Regions from separate parts of the Atlantibacter sp. MEI4A-1023 genome, predicted to be linked through region 3. Evidence: predicted binding sites of a transcription regulator. Region 3 holds the regulator's gene; each other region holds the start of a gene.
The links. Region 3 encodes sigma-54, which starts transcription at its own class of promoters, with help from an activator protein. Its sites were predicted from a motif close to GTTGGCACANNTTTCGCTNT; they were not measured.
Positions count from the first base shown of each region.

Region 1: norV (anaerobic nitric oxide reductase flavorubredoxin) is a predicted target of sigma-54. The motif match lies at 2,690-2,709, and genes of this name have one in related genera.
Region 2: glnK (P-II family nitrogen regulator) is a predicted target of sigma-54. The motif match lies at 2,174-2,193, and genes of this name have one in related genera.

Region 1 is NZ_CM149568.1:1,312,246-1,316,458, reverse strand. Features, by position in the region: gene norW (NADH:flavorubredoxin reductase NorW) at 62-1,195, opposite strand; gene norV (anaerobic nitric oxide reductase flavorubredoxin) at 1,192-2,640, opposite strand; gene ACVV26_RS06385 (DMT family transporter) at 2,837-3,694, opposite strand; gene ACVV26_RS06380 (anion permease) at 3,851-4,213, opposite strand, start outside.
Region 2 is NZ_CM149568.1:3,421,546-3,425,758, reverse strand. Features, by position in the region: gene ACVV26_RS16320 (SmdA family multidrug ABC transporter permease/ATP-binding protein) at 1-220, shown strand, start outside; gene ACVV26_RS16315 (SmdB family multidrug efflux ABC transporter permease/ATP-binding protein) at 213-1,991, shown strand; gene glnK (P-II family nitrogen regulator) at 2,245-2,583, shown strand; gene amtB (ammonium transporter AmtB) at 2,612-3,898, shown strand; gene tesB (acyl-CoA thioesterase II) at 3,960-4,213, opposite strand, start outside.
Region 3 is NZ_CM149568.1:4,124,468-4,128,680, reverse strand. Features, by position in the region: gene ptsN (PTS IIA-like nitrogen regulatory protein PtsN) at 1-326, opposite strand, end outside; gene hpf (ribosome hibernation promoting factor) at 410-697, opposite strand; gene rpoN (RNA polymerase factor sigma-54) at 720-2,153, opposite strand; gene lptB (LPS export ABC transporter ATP-binding protein) at 2,320-3,045, opposite strand; gene lptA (lipopolysaccharide ABC transporter substrate-binding protein LptA) at 3,052-3,612, opposite strand; gene lptC (LPS export ABC transporter periplasmic protein LptC) at 3,581-4,156, opposite strand; gene kdsC (3-deoxy-manno-octulosonate-8-phosphatase KdsC) at 4,153-4,213, opposite strand, start outside.

The DNA of each region.
Region 1 (4,213 bases), 1.9 Mb from region 3:
AAAAAGTGCTAAACCACTGACATCGCACCTCCCTGTGCGTTGAAAAATGAGGGTTAATACGTTACGCAGACAAGGCCTTCAGCAACGCAAAGGCTTCTTTCATCTTGTCTTCACTCACCACAAAAGCACGTAGCTGGCCTTCGGCATCCACGCCTTTCGCCACCATACCCTGGGCTTCGGTAGAAATGTGCCAGTTCAGATCGCTGCGGCGGGTTTCGCCAGCCAGATGCAGCGGTAACTCCGGCGTTTTGACTTTGACCAGCATGGCGGGCAGTTTCAGCGGCGCGTTGCCGCCGAGCAGGTTTTTCGCCAGCGTCATGGCGCTAATCTGGATCGGTTGCAGAAAAGGCAGTAACTGACCGTCGATTTCCGCACAGTCGCCCAACGCGTAGATATCCGGATGACTGGTTTTCAGCGTATTGTCCACCACGATCCCGCGATTCACCTCTACCCCGGCGCTGCGGGCCAGCGCGGTTTCCGGGCGTAAGCCGGTCGCGGCAATCACCGCATCCACCTCGACCTGGCGTTCGCGATCGAAGGTGGCGCGAATACCTCCCGAGGTTTGTTCCAGAGACTGCAACTGCGATTTCAACAACAGATGCACGCCCATATCCGTTAAGCGATGTTGCAGGCGGCTGCTCACTTCCGGTGGCATCAGCGACGCCAGAATGCTGGACGCGTTATCCACCAGCGTCACAGATTTGCCCGCGCGGGTGAAATCCATCGCCAGTTCGCTGCCAATCAGGCCACCGCCGACAATCAATACCCGGCGCGCATCAAACAACTGCGACTCGCAGGCGCGATACTCCAACTGGCTGTTGAGCGTCAGCATCTGCTCACGCCCGTTCACCGGCGGGATAAACGCGCTGGCCCCGGTCGCCAGTACCAGTTTGTCGTAACACCACTGGTTATCAGTGCTTTTCACCAGACGGGCGGCGGCATCGATCTCTTTGATCCAGGTGTACGGGAACAGGCGCACGTTGTATTGCTCGGCGAACTCGCCCGCCGACTGGCGCGTCATCTCGTCCGCGCGCTGGCGCAGGCTGATGACGTGGCTGAGATCAGGCTTGTTGTATTCGTCGATACTGTCGGCGGCAATCACGGTGATTGACACCTGGCCGTCCTGTTTACGCAGATTTTTGACCAACTGCCGGGCCGCGAAGCCCGACCCGATAATCACAATCCCGTGGCTCATACCGCCTCCATTGCCAGCTCGTCGAACACGTCTTTACCCAGTGAACATTCCGGACACAGGAAGTTATCCGGTACATCGCTCCACGGCGTCCCCGGCTGGACATCCTGCATCGGTTCGCCAACGGCTGGATCGTAAATCCACTGGCAGACGCTGCACTGCATGCAGGGGCCGAGGTCGGCAGCTGCGGCGGCGGCGCTGTTGTCATCATCCTGCTTCGGTTGCGCTTTCACCGTGGTTTCCGGCAGCGGTGCGAGCGCCCACTGGCGGGCAATGTCGCGGCCATGCTGACGGCACAGTTCCAGAGCATCCACATCCGGACGCCATTTGGCTTTCAGGCTCAGGGACATTTCGAAACCGGCATCCTGCAAGCGCGTAGACAGACGGTCCACCGCACCACCACTCCAGCCGTGAGAACCGAATGCGCTGGCGCGTTTGTTACGAAAACGCAGACCGGTCATCTCTTCCACCAGACCGGCGATTTTCGGCATCATCACATTGTTCATGGTGGAGGTACCCACCAGCACGCCTTTTGAACGGAATACGTTAGTCAGGATTTCGTTTTTATCGCTACGCGCCACGTTGAAAATTTTCACTGCCACCACCGGGTCTACTTCGTTGATGCCCTGGGCGATAGCGTCCGCCATCATGCGGGTGTTGTTAGACATGGTGTCGTAGAATATTGTGATGCGGTCTTCCTGGTAATCCGCCGCCCATTTCAGGTACAGCTCGACGATCTGGGTCGGGTTTTCACGCCAGACCACGCCGTGGGACGTGGCGATCATATCCACCGGCAGGTTGAAGCCGAGGATTTCAGTGATTTTCGGCGTGACCAGACGGCTGAACGGCGTCAGGATATTGGCGTAGTAGCGCTGGCACTGTTCGAACAGCTCAGTCTGATCCACTTCGTCGTTAAACAGGCGTTCGTCGCAGTAGTGCTGACCGAAGGCATCGTTACTGAACAACACCGCATCGCCAGTCATATAGGTCATCATGCTGTCCGGCCAGTGCAGCATCGGGGTTTCAACGAAGATCAGCTGTTTGCCGTTGCCGATATCCAGGGAATCACCGGTTTTCACCACGTGGAAATTCCATTCCGGATGGTGGTGGTGCCCGTTAATGGAATCGATAGCGTTGGCGGTGCAGTAGATTGGGGTATCCGGGATCTGCATCATCAGCTCGGTCAACGCGCCTGCGTGGTCTTCTTCCGCATGGTTGATGATGATGTAATCGATATCTGCCAGATCAATTTCGCTGCGCAGGTTCTGCACGAACTCGCGGCTAAATTTGTGATCGACAGTATCGATCAGTACGTTTTTTTCTTCACGGATGAGATAGCTGTTGTAGCTGCTACCGCGCAGCGTTTTGTATTCGGTGCCGTGAAAATCGCGAACTTCCCAGTCACGCTGTCCAACCCAGGAAATGTTGTTCTTAACCAGAATAGCCATATCAACCTCTTGTGTTCATGAAATTAAATTCGAATGCGATATGGCTCATATATCAAGTTGCGTGCCAACTTTATAAGAATATGATTTTAAATATTTTATCTAATTTTATGATGATTAAGAATGTTAAAATGACTATCAGGAAGGCAGTCATTTTGACTAACTTTATTGTCAAAATGACTGTTTTCGGGAAGGACGTTTAGAGACGGTTAATCATCCGCCAGCGGAACCAGATTTGGGCGAGCAGAATCAGAACCCCGCCGATAATTTTCTGCGTGGGTAAACGCTCGCCATACCAAATCCCGGCAGCGATAACGGTAAACAGCGGCTCCAGCACCATAATCAGGGCGGCGCTGGCGACGGCGGCGTATTTTTGCCCCTGAAGCTGCAACGCGAAACGCAGGCTTGTGGCGATAAAAATACTGGCCAGCACCCACAGCGCAATAGACAGATCAAAGGGTTGGGTTATGTGCTCGAACCCGGCGGAAATACCCAGCCCAACAATACCGGTGATCATCAACTGTGCCGTGGTGAGTGGGATTAACGGCACCTCACGGGCGCAGCGGCTGGTGTAGCAAAACGAGATCGACTGCACCAGCGCCGTCAGTAAAAACCAACCCTGGCTGGGATGGAACGACACCGGGCTGTGCAGGCTTAACAGCGCCAGCCCTATCACCGCTACTGGCAGGCACTCCCAGTAAGCCCGCGCCGGGCGCACCCGCATCATCACCCACGCCGTCAGCGGCACAAACAGCATAGCGAGGCTCATAATAAACGCCCCTTCGCCCAGCGACGGGGTACTGGATACCGAGTAGATCCACAGGCACATGGTGAGCGCCATCCACAATCCGCTGATCAGCACCTGCCGCCACTGGTGGCGCGGGATATGTTGGCCACGACAAAACGGCAACAGCACCAGTGAGGCGAAGAAAAACCGCACGCCGAGAAACGCAAACACCGGCATTCCGGCAATCGCTTCTTTAGAAAAAATCCAGCCGCAGGCGGCAATAAACGTGGTTAAGACTAAAAACAGATCGGCTTGCCGCTGCCGGTTCATGGGTCATGCTCCCTGGAATAAGTAAAGTCAGTCAAACAAGCTTTCGACTTTATAACATTCCGCTAACCTGAACCACTTCACGCAGGGGAAAAGATTGGGGGGTGGTTAAACGCAGAAAAAAGCGCCCCAACGAGGCGCTTATCAATAAGACGGATATTAGTTCCAGAGCGCCAGAATCGGCCAGCCGACCAGCATCAGCATTGAGATATAAATCACCCCAAAAATCGCGCCGAGCCGCCAGTAATCTTTGGACTTCACATAGCCACAGCCGTAGATGATCACACCAGGTCCGGTGGCATACGGCGTCAGGCAACCCATGATGCCGATAGACAGTACCAGCAGGATACACAGATGCTCCATTGGCACGCCGGGTATCCCTTTACCCACCGCCAGGATCACCGGCAGCATGGTCGCGGTATGGGCTGACAGGCTGGCGAACAGGTAGTGCGCAAAGTAAAACACCAGAACCAGCGCAACCACCGTACCGGTGGGCGAAAACCCTTCCAGATGGGTGCTCAT
Region 2 (4,213 bases), 700 kb from region 3:
CTGGGGAGAGGGCCGAACGGTGATTATCAGCGCTCACCGCCTGTCGGCACTCACCGAGGCGGATGAAATTGTGGTGCTGCAACAGGGCCATATTGCTCAGCGCGGCGAGCACGATGCGCTGGCGGCGCAGCCTGGATGGTATCGCGATATGTATCGCTATCAGCAAATTGAAGCTGCGCTGGACGATGAGCCAGAACAAGAGGAGGCCGTGAATGGATAAGCCTGCTCAACTGTGGCCGACCTTAAAACGCCTGCTGGCCTACGGCAGCCCGTGGCGTAAACCGCTCTCTATGGCTGTGGTCATGCTGTGGATTGCCGCTGCGGCGGAAGTGAGCGGCCCGGCATTAATCAGCTATTTCATCGACAACATGGTGGCGAAAAACAGTCTGCCGCTGGGGCTGGTGGCCGGGCTTGCCGCTGCCTATATCCTGCTGCAATTGCTGGCGGCGGGGCTGCACTACTGGCAGTCGTTACTGTTTAACCAGGCCGCCGTCGGGGTGGTGCAGCAACTTCGCTCCGATGTTATGGATGCCGCGCTGCGCCAGCCGCTCAGCGAGTTTGATATTCAGCCGGTCGGTCAGCTTATTTCGCGGGTGACAAACGATACCGAAGTGATCCGCGATTTATACGTCACCGTGGTCGCGACGGTGCTGCGCAGCGCAGCGCTGATTGGCGCGATGCTGGTGGCGATGTTTAGCCTCGACTGGCGTATGGCGCTGGTCGCAATGGCGATCTTCCCGGCGGTGCTGATTGTCATGGTGATTTACCAGCGCTTCAGCACGCCGATTGTGCGCCGGGTGCGTACTTACCTGGCAGATATCAACGATGGCTTTAACGAAGTGATCATGGGCATGAGCGTGATCCAACAGTTCCGCCAGCAGGCGCGCTTCGGCGAGCGAATGGGTGAAGCCAGCCGTTCACACTATATGGCGCGTATGCAAACGCTGCGCCTTGATGGATTCCTGTTGCGCCCGCTGCTGAGTCTGTTTTCAGCGCTGGTACTGTGCGGGCTACTGATGCTGTTCGGCTTTAGTTCGGTGGGCACGATCGAGGTCGGGGTACTGTACGCGTTTATCAGCTATCTGGGCCGCTTAAATGAACCGTTGATTGAACTGACCACCCAACAATCCATGCTTCAGCAGGCCGTGGTAGCGGGAGAGCGCGTATTCGAACTGATGGACAGGCCACGTCAGACCTACGGCAGCGATGTGCGTCCGCTGCAAAGCGGGGCCATTGCCATTGATGATGTCTCGTTTGCCTATCGCGGCGACAGGCTGGTATTGCAGGACATCTTGCTGGATATCCCTCCGCGCAGTTTTGTCGCGCTGGTGGGCCATACCGGCAGCGGTAAAAGCACCCTGGCGAACCTGCTGATGGGCTATTACCCGCTGACGCGCGGCGAAATTCGCCTCGATGGCCGTCCTCTGTCTACGCTCAGCCATAGCGTATTACGCAAAGGCGTGGCGATGGTTCAGCAGGATCCGGTTGTGCTGGCCGACTCGTTTTTCGCCAACGTCACCCTGGGGCGTGATATCAGCGAAGCCCAAGTATGGCAGGCGCTGGAAACGGTACAACTGGCTGACCTGGCACGCGCTATGCCCGAGGGGATATATACCCGGCTTGGCGAACAGGGTAATAACCTGTCGGTAGGGCAAAAGCAGCTACTGGCGCTGGCGCGCGTGCTCGTCGAAACGCCACAAATCCTGATCCTTGACGAAGCGACGGCCAATATCGACTCCGGGACCGAGCAGGCTATCCAGCAGGCATTGGCGGCCATCCGCGAGCACACCACGCTGGTGGTTATCGCGCATCGCCTTTCCACCATTGTGGATGCCGATACTATTCTGGTGCTGCATCGCGGCCAGGCGGTCGAGCGCGGCACTCATCAGCAACTGCTGGCGGAACAGGGGCGTTACTGGCAAATGTATCAACTGCAACTGGCTGGTGAAGAGCTGGCCGCCGCTGAGCAGGAAGAGACGTTAAGCGCCTGACGCACCAAAATAACGCACCTGGGTTTCCGCTTACGACCCTGGTGCAAACCTGTAATGCACCGTGCACTGACATGGTGCGTTTTTTTTGATTACAGAACATTCTGAATCCCGGTCACACTTTTATTGTTGCTCATCTCCCGCTAAAACCCCCGTTATCTGTCGCTCTCCCTCGCTTGGATAAATCTGGCACGCCCCTTGCTTTAGTGGATATGTGCTCACTCAGGCTGTTACCCAATTCGACAGGAGGGGATTTATGAAACTGGTTACCGTGGTAATCAAACCATTCAAACTTGAAGACGTGCGTGAAGCGCTCTCTTCCATTGGTATTCAGGGGCTTACTGTCACTGAGGTAAAAGGCTTTGGGCGTCAGAAAGGGCATGCCGAGCTGTACCGTGGCGCGGAATACAGTGTCAATTTTCTGCCGAAAGTGAAAATTGATGTCGCCATTGCGGATGACCAGCTCGAAGAGGTGATCGAGGTGATCAGCAAGTCTGCGTGGACGGGAAAAATCGGCGACGGGAAAATCTTTGTTGCAGAACTGCAACGCGTCATTCGTATTCGTACCGGCGAAGCCGACGAAGCGGCACTGTAATCTGGCGAACCTGACAGGGTTGAAAATGATGAAAAAACTCACAATGAAATCGGCTCTTGCAGCTTTCGCGCTGTTGCCTGGCCTGGTGATGGCCGCACCGGCGGTTGCCGATAAAGCCGATAACGCCTTTATGATGATTTGCACCGCCCTGGTGCTTTTTATGACCATTCCGGGTCTGGCGCTGTTTTACGGCGGCCTGATCCGCTCTAAGAACGTATTGTCGATGCTCACACAGGTCTCGGTTTCTTTCGCGCTGGTTTGCGTCTTATGGGTGGTTTACGGCTACTCCCTGGCGTTCGGCACCGGCGGCTCTTTCTTCGGCAACTTCGACTGGATCATGCTGAAAAGCATCGCTATCACCGACGTGATGGGATCGTTTTATCAGTACATCCACGTAGCGTTCCAGGGCTCTTTCGCCTGCATCACCGTGGGGCTGATCGTCGGCGCTATCGCTGAACGTATCCGATTCTCCGCTGTGGTTATTTTCGTGGTGGTGTGGCTGACGCTCTCTTACATCCCGATTGCCCATATGGTATGGGGCGGTGGTTTACTGGGTACGCATGGCGCGCTGGACTTCGCGGGCGGTACGGTGGTGCATATCAACGCCGCAGTGGCGGGCCTGGTGGGTGCCTATCTGGTGGGTAAACGCGTTGGCTTCGGCAAAGAAGCGTTCAAACCGCATAACCTGCCGATGGTATTTACCGGTACGGCGATCCTGTACTTCGGCTGGTTCGGTTTTAACGCCGGTTCCGCCAGCGCCGCCAACGAAATCGCGGGCCTGGCGTTTGTAAACACTGTGGTGGCTACCGCTGCGGCCATTCTGGCCTGGGTGTTTGGCGAGTGGGCAGTACGCGGCAAACCTTCGCTGCTGGGCGCGTGTTCAGGGGCGATTGCCGGACTGGTCGGAGTGACGCCAGCCTGTGGTTTCATCGGCGTCGGTGGTGCGTTAATCGTCGGTATCGCGGCGGGTCTGGCAGGGTTGTGGGGCGTGACCATGCTCAAACGCTGGCTGCGTGTGGATGACCCTTGCGATGTGTTCGGCGTGCACGGCGTATGCGGCATCGTAGGTTGCATACTGACCGGTATCTTTGCCTCAACCTCTCTTGGCGGCGTGGGTTATGCAGAAGGTGTGACCATGGGCCACCAGGTGCTGGTGCAGCTCGAAAGCATCGCGGTCACGGTGGTGTGGTCCGGCGTTGTGGCCTTCGTGGCCTATAAACTGGCCGATCTGACCGTTGGCCTGCGCGTACCGGAAGATCAGGAACGCGAAGGTCTGGACGTGAACAGCCACGGCGAGAACGCCTACAACTCGTAATTTCCTGGCAAACAAAAAGGGCAGGTCTCCGTGAGGAACCTGCCCCTTTTTTTAGGCGCGATTAGCTACGCTTACGCATTACCCCTTCCTGCACCGTCGAGGCCACAAGAACGCCGTCCTGATTGTAAAACTCGCCGCGCACAAAGCCGCGCGCGCTGGACGCCGAGGTGCTCTCCACGCTGTAAAGCAACCAGTCGTTAAGATCGAACGGGCGATGGAACCACATGGAATGGTCGATGGTCGCCACCTGCATACCCGGCTCCAGGAAGCCGACCCCATGCGGCTGGAGTGCGACCGGCAGGAAATTAAAATCAG
Region 3 (4,213 bases):
GGGACCAGTAAGGCAAACAGCAGATCTACGGGTTGGTTATCAATGGCATCGAATGCAATAGGCGTCTCAAGCTGTACAAACACGCCTACGGCGCGCAAGGTATCTTCTTCCAGTTTGCCGTGTGGAATGGCAATGCCGTTGCCGATACCGGTACTGCCCATACGTTCGCGGGTCAGGATCGCTTCAAATACCACTTGTGGCGGCAGGCTTAACTGTTTTGCGGCCAGTTCGCTGACGATTTCCAGAGCGCGTTTTTTGCTCTGGCAGTGAACACCGCTGCGGGTACATTCCTGGTTAAGGACACTGCTCAAATCATAAGTCATCATATTTTCACCTAAGCATTCTCAATGCCAACGGCTCGTCGTCAGTGACCACGAGCCGTTGAAACACCAGGTAAACGCCCGGACTCTTAATGTTGTTTTAGTTTATCTTTATGTTTAGTCAATTGACGCGCCAGTTTATCAATAAGCCCGTCGATGGCTGCATACATGTCTTGCCCTTCCGCACTGGCATGAATCTCCCCACCGTTCACATGCAGAGTCGCATCCGAAATGTGAGTGACCTTCTCCACTTTCAGCACAATATAGACCTGGTTTATCCTTTCAAAATACTGCTCCAGCTTGGCGAACTTCGTGTTCAAAAACTCGCGCAAAGATTCAGTGATTTCGACGTTATGTCCTGTGATGTTGAGCTGCATAGTGTCTTCCTTATCGGTTATATCAGACCAGTTGTTTACGCTGGTTTGACGGCGGAATGGACAGAGACTCTCGATATTTGGCGACGGTACGGCGTGCCACCATGATACCTTGTTCAGACAGCATGGAGGTCAGTTTACTGTCGCTCAGGGGTTTTGCCGGATTCTCGCCGGCAATTAATTTCTTCACCAGAGCCCGAATAGCGGTGGAGGAGGCTTCGCCGCCGCCTTCAGTATTCACGTGGCTGGAGAAGAAATACTTCAGTTCAAAAATGCCGCGCGGGCTATGCAAATATTTTTGGGTCGTGACGCGCGAAATCGTCGATTCGTGCATTTCGACGGCCTGGGCGATATCTGCCAGCACCATCGGTTTCATATGTTCTTCACCCTGTTCAAAAAACGCCTGCTGCTGTTCTACAATGCAGCGGCTAACACGTAACAGGGTGTCGTTGCGGCTTTCCAGGCTCTTAATCAACCAGCGTGCTTCCTGAAGGTTGCTGCGGATAAACTGGCCATCGGCGTCGTTGCGGGCGCTACTGCCCATCGAGGCATAATGTTGATTGATCTTTAAACGCGGAATACTGTCGGCATTGAGTTCTACCGTCCAGACGCCGTTGTGTTTGCGCACCAGCACATCCGGGATGACATATTCCGGCTCGCTGGTTTGAATCGACTGGCCCGGTCTGGGGTCGAGGGACTGGATAAAATTGACCGCCTCTTTGAGGATGTCTTCTTTGAGCCGCGTCACGCGCATTAGCGTGCGGAAATCGTGATTCGCCAGCAGATCGAGATGCTCACTGACGATCAGCCGCGACTCTTCCAGCCAGGGGGTGTCTTTGGCATATTGCGAAAGCTGGATCAACAGGCAATCGCGCAAATCCCGGGCGGCGACGCCGACAGGATCAAAACGCTGGATGCGCTTCAGTACGGCTTCGACTTCTTCAATATCCGTTTCGTCATCCCCGACGCTTTCCAGAATATCTTCCAGCGACACGGTGAGATAGCCGGTGTCGTCCACGGCATCGACGATAGACGTGGCAATTGCGCGGTCGGTATCGGAAAAGGGGGTCAGTTCAACCTGCCACATCAGGTAATCCTGGAGTGACTGGGTGGTTTCGCCCTGATAGATAGGCAGTTCATCATCCTGATAATCCACCCCGTTACCCGAAGGCGTTCCAGCGGTGTAGATTTCGTCCCAACTGGCGTCTAACGGCAGTTCGTCCGGCATCTCTTTTTGTTCAAGAGCGTCGGCGGTGTCCAGCGTTTCAGTATCACGGGCTTCCTGAGTGTCTATCTCATCATGAAAGTCGGTTTGCTCCAGCAACGGATTGCTGTCCAGCGCCTGTTGCAGCTCCTGCTGGAGTTCTAACGTAGACAGCTGCAACAAGCGGATCGCCTGTTGCAGTTGCGGCGTCATGGCAAGCTGTTGGCTTAGCCTCAGTTGCAAACCTTGCTTCATATTCAGAGCAACATTCCTCAGGTTTATACCCTAACTGTACAACCTCTCTGGCATCGAAGGCCGATGCAGGGAAGCGGCAAGGGGTACTTACGTCAATTATACCTGCACAGGCAGATTCTGAAGCTTCGTCAGGGAGCTTCAACCCTCTGTGATTTGCTCTACCGTATCAGAGTCTGAACTCTTCCCCAAGATACACACGTTTAACCTGTTCGTCTTGCAGGATTTGGTCAGGCGTACCGTGCGCAATCAGGTTGCCCTGGCTCACGATATAAGCGCGCTCGCAGACCGCCAGCGTTTCGCGGACGTTGTGGTCAGTGATCAGTACGCCGAGGCCGCTGTCGCGCAGATGCTCAATAATACGTTTAATATCAATTACCGAGATGGGATCTACCCCAGCAAACGGCTCATCGAGCAGAATAAATTTGGGATTCGCCGCCAGCGCACGGGCAATTTCAACGCGGCGACGTTCACCGCCGGACAGCGACTGGCCGAGGCTATTACGCAAGTGGTCGATGTGGAACTCTTCCATCAGCTCGACGGCGCGGTCTTCACGCTGTTCGCTGGTGAGATCGTCACGGATCTGCAACACCGCCATCAGGTTGTCATAAACGCTCAGGCGGCGAAAAATCGACGCTTCCTGCGGGAGGTAACCAATACCGCGACGGGCGCGGGCATGCAAAGGCAGCAGGCTGATGTCTTCATCATCAATGATGATATTCCCGGCATCGCGCGGGACAATTCCCACCACCATATAGAACGTCGTGGTCTTGCCCGCACCGTTCGGGCCGAGCAGACCCACGATTTCACCTGAATTCACCGTCAGGCTGACATCCTCGACGACGCGGCGGCCTTTATAGGCTTTGGCGAGGTTTTTCGCTGTTAATGTTGCCATAAAAAATTAGTTACTCTTGTTGGGCGCTGGCGCATTGGCGGCGGGTTTGTTCTTGTCCTGCAACTGCGACGGCACCAGCACGGTCGTCACGCGTTTGCCCTTATCGCTAAACGCCTGCATCTTCTGCTCTTTGACCAGGTAGGTGATTTTGTCGCCCTTGATGTTGCTGTCCAACTGCTCAAGGAAGGCATTGCCGGTCAGGGTCACAAAGTCATTCTGCAGTTCATAATGCATGGTATCGGCACGGCCTTTAACCGGTTTGCCGTTGTCCTGCATCTGGAAAAAGGTGGCGGGTTTACCGTAGCCGTCGATCACCTCTTTGCCGCTCTCGCCGCCCGGACGGGTGACAACCACTTTGTCGGCATTGATTTTGATCGTGCCCTGGGTCACCACGACGTTACCGGTGAAGGTCACGACGTTGCCCTGCATATCCAGCGACTGTTGATCGGATTCGATATGAATCGGCTGATCGGTATCACCGGTCAGCGCCAGCGCTGGAAAAGCCGCCGCCAGCAACGCACCGGATAAGGCAAGGTTAAGGCTGAGTTTGTTTATTTGGAATTTCATAGGACGTTCTAACCTTTTCAATCAGCTCGGCAGTTTTGCTGCGTAAGTTTCCGCGCATTTTTAGGCCGCTGGAGTTAAAGCTGGTGCCGTATAACGTCACCAGATCGTCTGACGCCACATCCTGCGTCAGTAGATTGATCTGCGCGTTATCGGTAGTAATTTTGCGTAATTGCGCTTCAGGGGTCAGCGCGTCAACAACGACATTGCCATACAGATACAGCATCCTGTCATTAGTCAGTTTGGCTTTATCTGACGTGATTGACCAGGTAGGAACTTTGTTGGCATCCAGCATGATCATGACAGGTTTCGTAAACCACGACACGCCACTATCAGAAAAGTATTCAACGTGTTGCGCTTCCAACTGGTAATTTAGCGCCCCTTCAGGACTATAAACCAGCGTGTTGGATTGCTCGCTTTGGTAAGTCGGCTCGTTGTTATTATTAACGACCTGCGTCGCGTCATCCTGGCTGGTCAGATTAATACCGATCAAAACCAGCGCGACCAGCGCGAGCAGAATGATAACCCAACGTCTGGTTTTACTCATATCGATTGCCCTTTGGCGTCTTCCAGCTTGCCCTGCGCCAGCAGCAGCAGATCGCAA